3 regions of the Streptomyces sp. NPDC008238 genome follow, and region 1 is predicted to be linked to each of the others. Evidence: predicted binding sites of a transcription regulator. Region 1 holds the regulator's gene; each other region holds the start of a gene.
What was found. The regulator HrcA, encoded in region 1, represses chaperone genes, less so after heat shock. The targets are predictions, from matches to a motif close to TTNGCACTCNGNNNNNCNGAGTGCNAA.
Positions count from the first base shown of each region.

Region 2: a site for HrcA is predicted at 1,484-1,510, ahead of groES (co-chaperone GroES). Genes of this name have one in related genera too.
Region 3: a site for HrcA is predicted at 1,602-1,628, ahead of groL (chaperonin GroEL). Genes of this name have one in related genera too.

Region 1 covers NZ_JBIBGK010000004.1:184,410-187,879, forward strand. The annotation lists gene ACFZAU_RS13185 (16S rRNA (uracil(1498)-N(3))-methyltransferase) at 1-203, opposite strand, end outside; gene dnaJ (molecular chaperone DnaJ) at 318-1,457, opposite strand; gene hrcA (heat-inducible transcriptional repressor HrcA) at 1,457-2,473, opposite strand; gene ACFZAU_RS13200 (MBL fold metallo-hydrolase) at 2,682-3,416, shown strand; gene ACFZAU_RS13205 (DUF3097 domain-containing protein) at 3,447-3,470, shown strand, end outside.
Region 2 covers NZ_JBIBGK010000002.1:622,427-625,896, reverse strand. The annotation lists gene ACFZAU_RS07705 (class I SAM-dependent methyltransferase) at 1-1,150, opposite strand, end outside; gene groES (co-chaperone GroES) at 1,659-1,967, shown strand; gene groL (chaperonin GroEL) at 2,090-3,470, shown strand, end outside.
Region 3 covers NZ_JBIBGK010000003.1:697,064-700,533, forward strand. The annotation lists gene thrC (threonine synthase) at 1-501, shown strand, start outside; gene ACFZAU_RS12085 (MoaD/ThiS family protein) at 546-824, shown strand; gene ACFZAU_RS12090 (cold-shock protein) at 1,248-1,454, shown strand; gene groL (chaperonin GroEL) at 1,815-3,437, shown strand.

The sequences.
Region 1 (3,470 bases):
GCGACGGCGACCTCGAGCGTGTCCTTGCCGTCGACGGCCGCCACCGTGCCATACGCGCCGCGTCCCAGGCCGTCGGTGAGCACGATCTCCTCCCCGGCCCGCAGCCGGCGCACGGAGACCGCGTGCCGTCCCTCGGGGCCGGAGAGCGTGATGCGGGCCCGGTCCAGCACGCCGGGTTCGACAACGAAGACGGGTGCGGTCACGCGGCGGTCCTCGGGAAGCGGTGGGTCAGGGCGGCCATGCGCCCATCGTGCCACGGCGGACGACGGCCCGCGGTCCGGGGTGGACGACACCCCGGACCGCGGGCCGCTGGGCGGTCAGCGCCCGTTGAACGCGTCCTTCAAGCGGGAGAACAGCCCCTGCTGGCCCGGCTGGAACTGCCCCAGGGGGCGCTCCTCGCCGCGCAGCTTCGCCAGGCGGCGCAGCAGTTCCTCCTGCTCCGGGTCGAGCTTGCCCGGGGTCTGGACCTCGACGTGCACGATGAGGTCGCCCCGGCCGCCGCCCCGCAGGTGCGTGATGCCGCGCTGGTGGAGCGGGATCGACTGGCCGGACTGCGTCCCGGGCCGGATGTCGATCTCCTCCATCCCGTCCAGGGTCTCCAGCGGGACCTTGGTGCCCAGCGCCGCGGCCGTCATCGGGATCGTGACGGTGCAGTGCAGGTCGTCGCCGCGCCGCTGGAACATCGGGTGCGGCAACTCGCGGATCTCGACGTACAGGTCGCCGGCGGGGCCGCCGCCGGGGCCGACCTCGCCCTCGCCCGCCAGCTGGATGCGGGTGCCGTTGTCGACACCGGCCGGGATCTTGACCGTCAGCGTGCGCCGCGACCGGATCCGGCCGTCGCCGGCGCACTCCGGGCACGGGGTCGGCACGACGGTGCCGAAGCCCTGGCACTGCGGGCACGGCCGGGAGGTCATGACCTGGCCGAGGAAGGACCGCGTGACCTGCGAGACCTCGCCGCGGCCGCGGCACATGTCACAGGTCTGCGCGGTCGTACCCGGGGCTGCGCCCTCGCCGTGGCAGGTGTTGCATACCACGGCCGTGTCGACCTGGATGTCCTTGGTCGTGCCGAAGGCCGCCTCGTCCAGCTCGATCTCCAGCCGGATCATGGCGTCCTGGCCGCGCCGGGTGCGCGAGCGCGGGCCGCGCTGCGACGCCGTGCCGAAGAAGGCGTCCATGATGTCGCTGAAGTTGCCGAAGCCCTGGCCGAAGCCCGCACCCGCGCCGGCACCGCCGCCGTTGGCGGACAGCGGGTCGCCGCCGAGGTCGTAGACCTGCTTCTTCTGCGGGTCCGAGAGCACCTCGTAAGCGGCGTTGATCTCCTTGAACCGCTCCTGGGTCTTCGGGTCCGGATTGACGTCCGGGTGCAGCTCTCGCGCGAGACGGCGGAAGGCCTTCTTGATCTCGTCCGGGCCTGCGTCGCGGCGCACGCCGAGCACGGCGTAATAGTCCGTGGCCACTACGACTCCGCCAGGATCTGTCCGACGTAACGTGCCACTGCGCGTACCGCTCCCATCGTTCCGGGGTAGTCCATGCGGGTCGGTCCGACCACGCCGAGTTTCGCCACCGCCTCGTCGCCCGAACCGTAGCCGACGGAGACGACCGATGTGGAGTTCAGGCCCTCATGGAAGTTCTCGTGACCGATTCTCACCGTCACGCCCGAGTCCTTGGCCTCGCCCAGCAGCTTGAGGAGCACCACCTGCTCCTCGAGCGCCTCCAGCACCGGGCGGATCGTCAGCGGGAAGTCGTGCCCGAAGCGGGTCAGGTTGGCCGTGCCGCCGAGCATGATCCGCTCCTCGGTCTCCTCGACCAGGGTCTCCAGGAGTGTGGCGAGGACCACCTGGACGGAGGGCCGTTCGTCGGGCTCGAAGCCCTCGGGGAGTTCCTGCACCAGCGGCGGGACGTCGCTGAACCGGCGCCCCACCACCCGGCTGTTCAGCCGGGCGCGCAGGTCGGCCAGCACGGTCTCGCCGACCGGTGAGGGGACGTCCACCAGCCGCTGCTCCACCCGTCCGGTGTCCGTGATCAGCACCAGCATGATCCGGGCCGGGGCGAGCGCGAGCAGCTCCACGTGGCGCACCGTCGAGCGGGTGAGCGACGGGTACTGGACGATCGCGACCTGCCGGGTCAGCTGCGCCAGCAGCCGCACCGTACGAGCCACCACGTCGTCGAGGTCGACGGCGCCGTCCAGGAAGTTCCCGATGGCCCGGCGCTCGGCGCCGGAGAGCGGCTTGACGCTGGTGAGCCGGTCGACGAAGAGCCGGTAGCCCTTGTCGGTCGGCACGCGGCCGGCGCTGGTGTGGGGCTGCTGGATGTAGCCCTCCTCCTCCAGCACGGCCATGTCGTTGCGGACGGTCGCCGGGGACACGCCGAGGGCGTGCCGTTCGGTGAGCGCCTTCGAGCCGACCGGCTCCTCGGTGCCCACGTAGTCCTGGACGATGGCACGCAGTACTTCCAGCCGTCGTTCACTGAGCATCGCGCACCTCCAGTCGCTCGGTCACCGTGCGGGTCGTGTCGCCCCCGTGGCCTGGCACTCCTCTTCCCTGAGTGCCAGTTTTCCCCAAGTCAGTGTACGGCGGGGTGGCAAGACCTCGGCAAGGGCCCGTCCACGGGTCCGGCCCCGGGACGTCCTTGACCGGCCACCGTAGCGGGCGCCGGGCCGGTCGCGGGGATACCGTCGCGTTGTGGAGACCACACCGACCCCGCCGGGCTCCCCCGGCGGCTGGGAACAGCTCGCACCGGGGGTCGCGCGGCGGCGGCTGCCGTTCCTCGACGTCACCGTCGGGGTCGTGGTCGGCGACGGAGGCGTGCTGCTGGTCGACACCGGTTCCTCCGTCCCCGAGGGCGCCGGACTGCGCCGGGAGGTCCGCGAACTGACCGGGCGGGACGTGACGCACATCGCACTCACCCACGGCCACTTCGACCACGTCTTCGGCACCGCCGCCTTCGAGGGCGCCGAGGTCTTCGGCGAGATGACCCTCGACACCTACCTCGACCGCGAGCGCTTCTCCCTGGGCCGGGACGCCGTCGGGCACGGCGCCGCGGAGGCCGAGTCCGCACAGGCGGTGGAGGCACTCGTGCGCCCCGGCCGGCTCGTGGACGGCTCGTACGAACTCGACCTCGGCGGCGACCGGCAGGTCCTGCTGGTCCACCCGGGTGAGGGACACACCACGCACGACCTGGTGGTGGTCGTACCGGGCACGCCGCCCGTGGTCTTCTGCGGCGACCTCGTCGAGGAGTCCGGCGAGCCCCAGGCCGGGCCCGACGCCGCCCCGCACGCCTGGCCCGCCGCCCTGGACCGGCTGCTCCTGCTGGGCGGCGAGACCGCGCTGTACGTGCCGGGCCACGGCGCCGTCGTCGACGCCCGCTTCGTCCGCGCCCAACGGGACGCGCTCGCCGCCCGGTTCGGATCCGCTTGAGCCGCGCACCGCGCGGATACGATCCCTGGCATGCGCAGCCGCAGCTACGACCCC
Region 2 (3,470 bases), on a different contig from region 1:
TGCTCGGGGCGCCCGCGACACGGGTCAGGAAGACCGTCGCCGCGTTCGGGCCCTGGGGCTTGACCCGGCGGCGCACCTCCTCCGGTTCGACGGCCGAGCCGCGCTTCTTGACGGTCAGCACGCCCACCTCGCGCTCGCGCAGCAGCGCCTTGAGCCGCTTGAGGTTGAAGGGCAGCACGTCGGTGATCTCGTAGGCGGTCGCCCAGGGCGTGGTGTGCGGCTCGTCCGAGGTGACGTACGCGATGGTCGCGTCGATCAGACCGCCGCCGACCTGCGCCGCCACGTCGGCCACCATGTGGGCCCGGATGACCGCGCCGTCCGGCTCGTACAGCCAGCGCCCCACGGGGCGCACCCGCGGGTCGGGCAGGCCGGCGGCGGGCAGCGAGGCGCCCGACGGCAGGAGGGTCGCCCGGCGGGCCCCCGGGGCCGTGCCGAACCACAGCACCGCCTCCTTCACGTCGCCGTGGTCGGAGACCCACTCCGCCTCGGCGTCCTCCGGCACGGCCTCGTGCGGGATCCCCGGCGCCACCTTCAGGGCGGCCAGCGGGGCCTTCCGGGCCGCCGCGACCGCCCACGACAGCGGCGGGGAGTACGCCTCGGGGTCGAAGATCCTGCCCCGACCGCCGCGCCGGGCCGGGTCGGCGAAGACCGCGTCACAGCCGTCCACGGCGGTCTCCGTCACGTCGGCGCAGCGCACCTCGATCAGGCCGGACAGCCCCAGCGCCTCCGCGTTCGCCCGTGCCACCGCGCAGGTCAGCGGGGAGCGGTCGACCGCCAGCACCTGCACGCCGGCGCGGGCGAGCGGGACGGCGTCGCCGCCGATGCCGCAGCACAGGTCGGCCAGTCGCCGCACCCCGAGCGCGGCGAACCGCTCGGCCCGGTGCCGGGCGACGGAGGCCCGCGTCGACTGCTCGACCCCCTCGGGCGTGAAGTACATCCGGTACGCGTCCTCGCCGAACTTCGCCGCCGCCCGCTGCCGCAGCCGTGCCTGCGTCAGCGCGGCCGCCACCAGGCCGGCGTCGTGCTCCCGCCGCAGCCGTGTCGCGGTCGCCAGTTCGGCGGCGGGGTCGTAGTCCCGCAGGGAGGCCAGCAGCAACTGGCCCTCGTCGGTCAGGAGGGCCGAGAACGCGTCAAGATCCACGCCGTCCATTGTCCCGCGGCGCCGCGGGCGTCGTCCGGGGGCCGTCCGGGGGCCGTGACGGACCCGCACCGCGGCCCGGGCCGGCGGCGGTCGCACAGGTGTCGTCATCCTCGCCCGGCGGGGTGAGCACGCGCCGGACGGTCCCGGGCAATCGGCGGAAGCGGGTTCCAACTCCCGCTGTCGCGGCGCCCGTGACCGGTTCCGCGGCCGTTCCGTACGGCCGGCCTCACCCCCGGGCGCCGTCCGAGGCTCGGCGGCGCGCCGGGCCCGGAACCGCGGACCGGAATCGTGGGGCCGGGCACGCCGTTCCACCAGGGGGAGAGCGGCTCGTACGGCGCGGCGTTGGCACTCCGCTTGACCGAGTGCTAAGCGCGTCATAATCTCGGACCTGGCACTCAGCCTTGCCGAGTGCCAGCACAAACGCGACGGGCAGGTCCGGCACCCGCGACGACGGGCCTACCAGGTCGCCACCCCAGACAGACACTCCCGTGAGCCCTTTGAAGGGGGAGGTCGGATCGTGACGACCGCCAGCACCAAGGTTGCCATCAAGCCGCTCGAGGACCGCATCGTGGTCCAGCCGCTGGATGCCGAGCAGACCACCGCCTCCGGCCTGGTCATCCCGGACACCGCCAAGGAGAAGCCCCAGGAGGGCGTCGTCCTGGCCGTGGGCCCGGGTCGCTTCGAGGACGGCAACCGCATCCCGCTCGACGTCAAGGTCGGCGACATCGTGCTGTACAGCAAGTACGGCGGCACCGAGGTCAAGTACAGCGGCGAGGAGTACCTCGTCCTCTCGGCTCGCGACGTCCTCGCGATCGTCGAGAAGTAGGACCGGCGCCGCGCGCAAGCGAGTAATGCCGTGACCACGCCCCGGGCACACCGAGTCCTCACGGACCGGGGACCCGGGGCGCGGTCTTCGACGAGAACCCAAAGACGAGGAATTCCGCCGGTATGGCCAAGATCCTGAAGTTCGACGAGGACGCGCGTCGCGCCCTTGAGCGCGGCGTGAACAAGCTCGCCGACACCGTGAAGGTGACGATCGGCCCCAAGGGCCGCAACGTCGTCATCGACAAGAAGTTCGGCGCCCCGACCATCACCAACGACGGTGTCACCATCGCGCGTGAGGTCGAGATCGAGGACGCGTACGAGAACCTCGGCGCGCAGCTCGTGAAGGAGGTGGCGACCAAGACCAACGACATCGCGGGTGACGGCACCACCACCGCCACGGTGCTCGCCCAGGCGCTGGTCCGCGAGGGTCTGCGCAACGTGGCCGCCGGCGCCTCCCCCGCCGCCCTGAAGAAGGGCATCGACGCGGCCGTCAAGGCCGTCTCGGACGAGCTGCTCGCCACCGCCCGCCCGATCGAGGGCAAGGACGACATCGCCGCCGTCGCCGCGCTGTCCGCCCAGGACAAGCAGGTCGGCGAGCTGATCGCCGAGGCGATCGACAAGGTCGGCAAGGACGGTGTCATCACCGTCGAGGAGTCCAACACCTTCGGCCTGGAGCTGGACTTCACCGAGGGCATGGCCTTCGACAAGGGCTACCTGTCGCCGTACTTCGTGACGGACCAGGAGCGCCAGGAGGCCGTCCTGGAGGACCCGTACATCCTCATCACCCAGGGCAAGATCGCCTCCATCCAGGACCTGCTCCCGCTGCTGGAGAAGATCCTGCAGGCCGGCGCCTCCAAGCCGCTGCTGATCATCGCCGAGGACGTCGAGGGCGAGGCCCTGTCCACCCTGGTGGTCAACAAGATCCGCGGCACCTTCAACGCCGTCGCGGTGAAGGCCCCCGGCTTCGGCGACCGCCGCAAGGCCATGCTCGGCGACATCGCCACCCTCACCGGTGGCACCGTCGTCGCCGAGGAGGTCGGCCTCAAGCTCGACCAGGTCGGTCTGGACGTGCTCGGCAGCGCCCGCCGCGTGACCGTCACCAAGGACGACACCACCATCGTCGACGGTGGCGGCGAGTCCGCGGAGATCAGCGGCCGCGTCAACCAGATCAAGGCCGAGATCGCCTCGACCGACTCCGACTGGGACCGCGAGAAGCTCCAGGAGCGCCTCGCCAAGCTGGCCGGCGGCGTGTGCGTCATCCGCGTCGGCGCGGCCACCGAGGTCGAGCTCAAGGAGAAGAAGCACCGTCTGGAGGACGCCATCTCCGCGACCCGCGCCGCGGTCGAGGAGGGCATCGTCTCCGGTGGTGGCTCCGCGCTCGTCCACGCGGTCAAGGTGCTCGAGGACGGCCTCGGCAAGACCGGCGACGAGGCCACCGGTGTGGCGGTCGTCCGCCGCGCCGCGGTCGAGCCGCTGCGCTGGATCGCCGAGAACGCCGGCCTGG
Region 3 (3,470 bases), on a different contig from region 1:
AAGATCGACAAGGGGCTCCAGGAGCTGATCAGGCTCGGCCTGGTCGAGGACAAGCCGTACCGCATCTACGGCGCCCAGGCGGAGGGGTGCTCCCCGGTGTCCACCGCCTACAAGGCCGGGCAGGACGTCGTGCGCCCGCAGAAGCCGAACACCATCGCCAAGTCGCTCGCCATCGGCAACCCGGCGGACGGCCCCTACGTGCTGGACATCGCCCGGCGCACCGGCGGCGCGGTGGAGGACGTCACCGACGAGCAGATCGTGGACGCCATCAAGCTGCTCGCCCGGACCGAGGGCATCTTCGCCGAGACGGCCGGCGGCGTGACCGTCGGCGTGCTGCGCAAGCTCATCGAGACCGGGCAGCTCGACCCGGCCGGGGAGACCGTCGTCCTCAACACCGGCGACGGCCTCAAGACGCTGGACGCCGTCGCCCCGACCTCCCGCCCCACGGCCACCATCCGCCCGAGCCTCGACGCGTTCCGCGCCGCCGGCCTGGCCGGCTGACCCCACCGCACCGGCTGACCCAGACTGAAGGTGAACCCCGCATCATGAGCGCTACCGTCCGCATCCCCACCATCCTCCGCACCTACACCGGCGGCCTGGCCGAGGTCCCGGCCGAGGGCGGCACCCTGGCCCAGGTCATCGACTCCCTGGAGCGGAACCACCCCGGCATCTCCGCGCGGGTCCTGGACGACACGGGCAAGCTGCGCCGTTTCGTGAACGTCTACGTGAACGACGACGACGTCCGTTTCTCCGAGGGGCTGCAGACCTCGGTGGGCGAGGGCGCGTCCGTCTCGATCATCCCGGCGGTGGCCGGAGGCTGCTGAGCCGCACGGCCCGCGGGCGACAGGGGTGCCGGGTACCTCCCGGCACCCCTGTGTGCGTGAGGGGTAGTTGAAGGCCTGTACAGTTGCCCTGAGCAGGTCGCAACTCCCTGCAACGCTCTGCGCAACCCCCCTTCCCAGGGCGGTCTTGTCGACGATTTATCGCCAAATTCACGTGGCGTTTGTCGTGTTGGCCCCCTATGTCCGGTCCGAGTTGCCCCGGATTGTTCGCCGAACAGGCTCTTCTTCCGATTCCGTGTGCCCGGAATTCTCGTCCGATTGACCTGTTGCAGACAGCGTCCGGGCAGATACATTCAGCCGCGGTCGACGCGTTCCGGCGCACGCCCCCTTGGCTGTAGGGGGTGAGGTCTGACCCGGGTCCGCGAGGTGCGGGTCTGCGAAGGGCCAGCAATAGGGGAGTTAGGAATGGCTCAGGGCACCGTCAAGTGGTTCAACGCGGAGAAGGGCTACGGCTTCATCGCGGTCGACGGTGGTGCGGACGTCTTCGTGCACTACAGCGCGATCCAGATGGACGGCTACCGCACCCTCGAGGAAGGTCAGCGGGTCGAGTTCGAGATCTCGCAGGGCCAGAAGGGGCCGCAGGCGGACATGGTCCGTCTCGCAGCCGGCTGACGCGCCGCGCATCGGCCACGGAGCACTTTCGCGTACGGCCGCTCAAACGTACGCGTCGAGGCCCGCCCCGCACAGGGGCGGGCCTTCGTGCTGTCCGGGGGCCCGCGGACCGGGACCTGCGGGTTGTCCACGGCACCGGCCAAGCGGCTTGCACTCTCCTAGGGCGAGTGCTAATCATTGGCGTTAGCACTCTGACGTTGAGAGTGACAAAGGACCGAGTGGGTGAGGCCCGCTCGAACGCCGGAAAGGAACCGGCGGGAGGGCAGGCCGTCCGTCGCGGGCGCCGGCGCGGTCCTGGAGTAATCCTTCCCCGCAGCCGTGCGCCGCGGGGGGACCCCAAGTCCGGGAGGACCACTTCACATGGCCAAGATCATCGCGTTCGACGAGGAGGCACGGCGCGGTCTCGAGCGCGGGATGAACCAGCTCGCCGACGCCGTCAAGGTCACCCTCGGCCCCAAGGGCCGCAACGTCGTCCTCGAGAAGAAGTGGGGCGCCCCCACGATCACCAACGATGGTGTGTCCATCGCCAAGGAGATCGAGCTCGAGGACCCGTACGAGAAGATCGGCGCGGAGCTGGTCAAGGAGGTCGCGAAGAAGACGGACGACGTCGCCGGTGACGGCACGACGACCGCGACCGTCCTCGCCCAGGCGCTGGTCCGCGAGGGCCTGCGCAACGTCGCCGCCGGCGCCAACCCGATGGCGCTGAAGCGTGGCATCGAGAAGGCCGTCGAGGCCGTCTCCGCCGCCCTGCTCGAGCAGGCGAAGGACGTGGAGACCAAGGAGCAGATCGCCTCCACCGCCTCCATCTCCGCCGCCGACCCGCAGATCGGCGAGCTCATCGCCGAGGCGATGGACAAGGTCGGCAAGGAAGGCGTCATCACCGTCGAGGAGTCCCAGACCTTCGGTCTGGAGCTGGAACTCACCGAGGGCATGCGCTTCGACAAGGGCTACATCTCGGCGTACTTCGCCACCGACCTGGAGCGTATGGAGACGTCCTTCGACGACCCGTACATCCTGATCGTCAACTCCAAGATCTCCGCGGTCAAGGACCTGCTCCCGCTGCTGGAGAAGGTCATGCAGTCCGGCAAGCCGCTGCTGATCATCGCCGAGGACGTCGACGGCGAGGCGCTGTCGACCCTGGTCGTCAACAAGATCCGCGGCACCTTCAAGTCGGTCGCGGTCAAGGCCCCGGGCTTCGGCGACCGCCGCAAGGCCATGCTCGGTGACATCGCCATCCTCACCGGTGGCACCGTCATCTCCGAGGAGGTCGGCCTCAAGCTGGAGAACGCCGGCGTGGACCTGCTCGGCCACGCCCGCAAGGTCGTCGTCACCAAGGACGAGACCACGATCGTGGACGGCGCCGGCGACCAGGACCAGATCCAGGGCCGCGTCAACCAGATCCGTGCCGAGATCGAGAACAGCGACTCGGACTACGACCGCGAGAAGCTCCAGGAGCGTCTGGCGAAGCTGGCCGGCGGCGTGGCCGTCATCAAGGCCGGTGCCGCCACCGAGGTCGAGCTCAAGGAGCGCAAGCACCGCATCGAGGACGCGGTGCGCAACGCCAAGGCCGCCGTCGAGGAGGGCATCGTCGCCGGTGGTGGCGTGGCCCTGCTCCAGGCGTCCAACGTCTTCGAGAAGCTCGAGCTCGACGGCGACGAGGCCACCGGTGCGTCGATCGTGAAGCTGGCCCTCGAGGCCCCGCTGAAGCAGATCGCCGTCAACGCCGGCCTCGAGGGCGGTGTCGTCGTGGAGAAGGTGCGCAACCTGACCCCCGGCCACGGCCTCAACGCCGCCACGGGCGAGTACGTCGACCTGATCGGTGAGGGCATCATCGACCCGGCCAAGGTCACGCGCTCCGCGCTGCAGAACGCGGCCTCCATCGCCGCGCTCTTCCTCACTACCGAGGCCGTCATCGCCGACAAGCCGGAGAAGGCCGCCGCGCCGGCCGGCGGCGGCATGCCCGGCGGTGACATGGACTTCTGATCCTCCGGGACCAGGACTCCGCACCACGGCAGA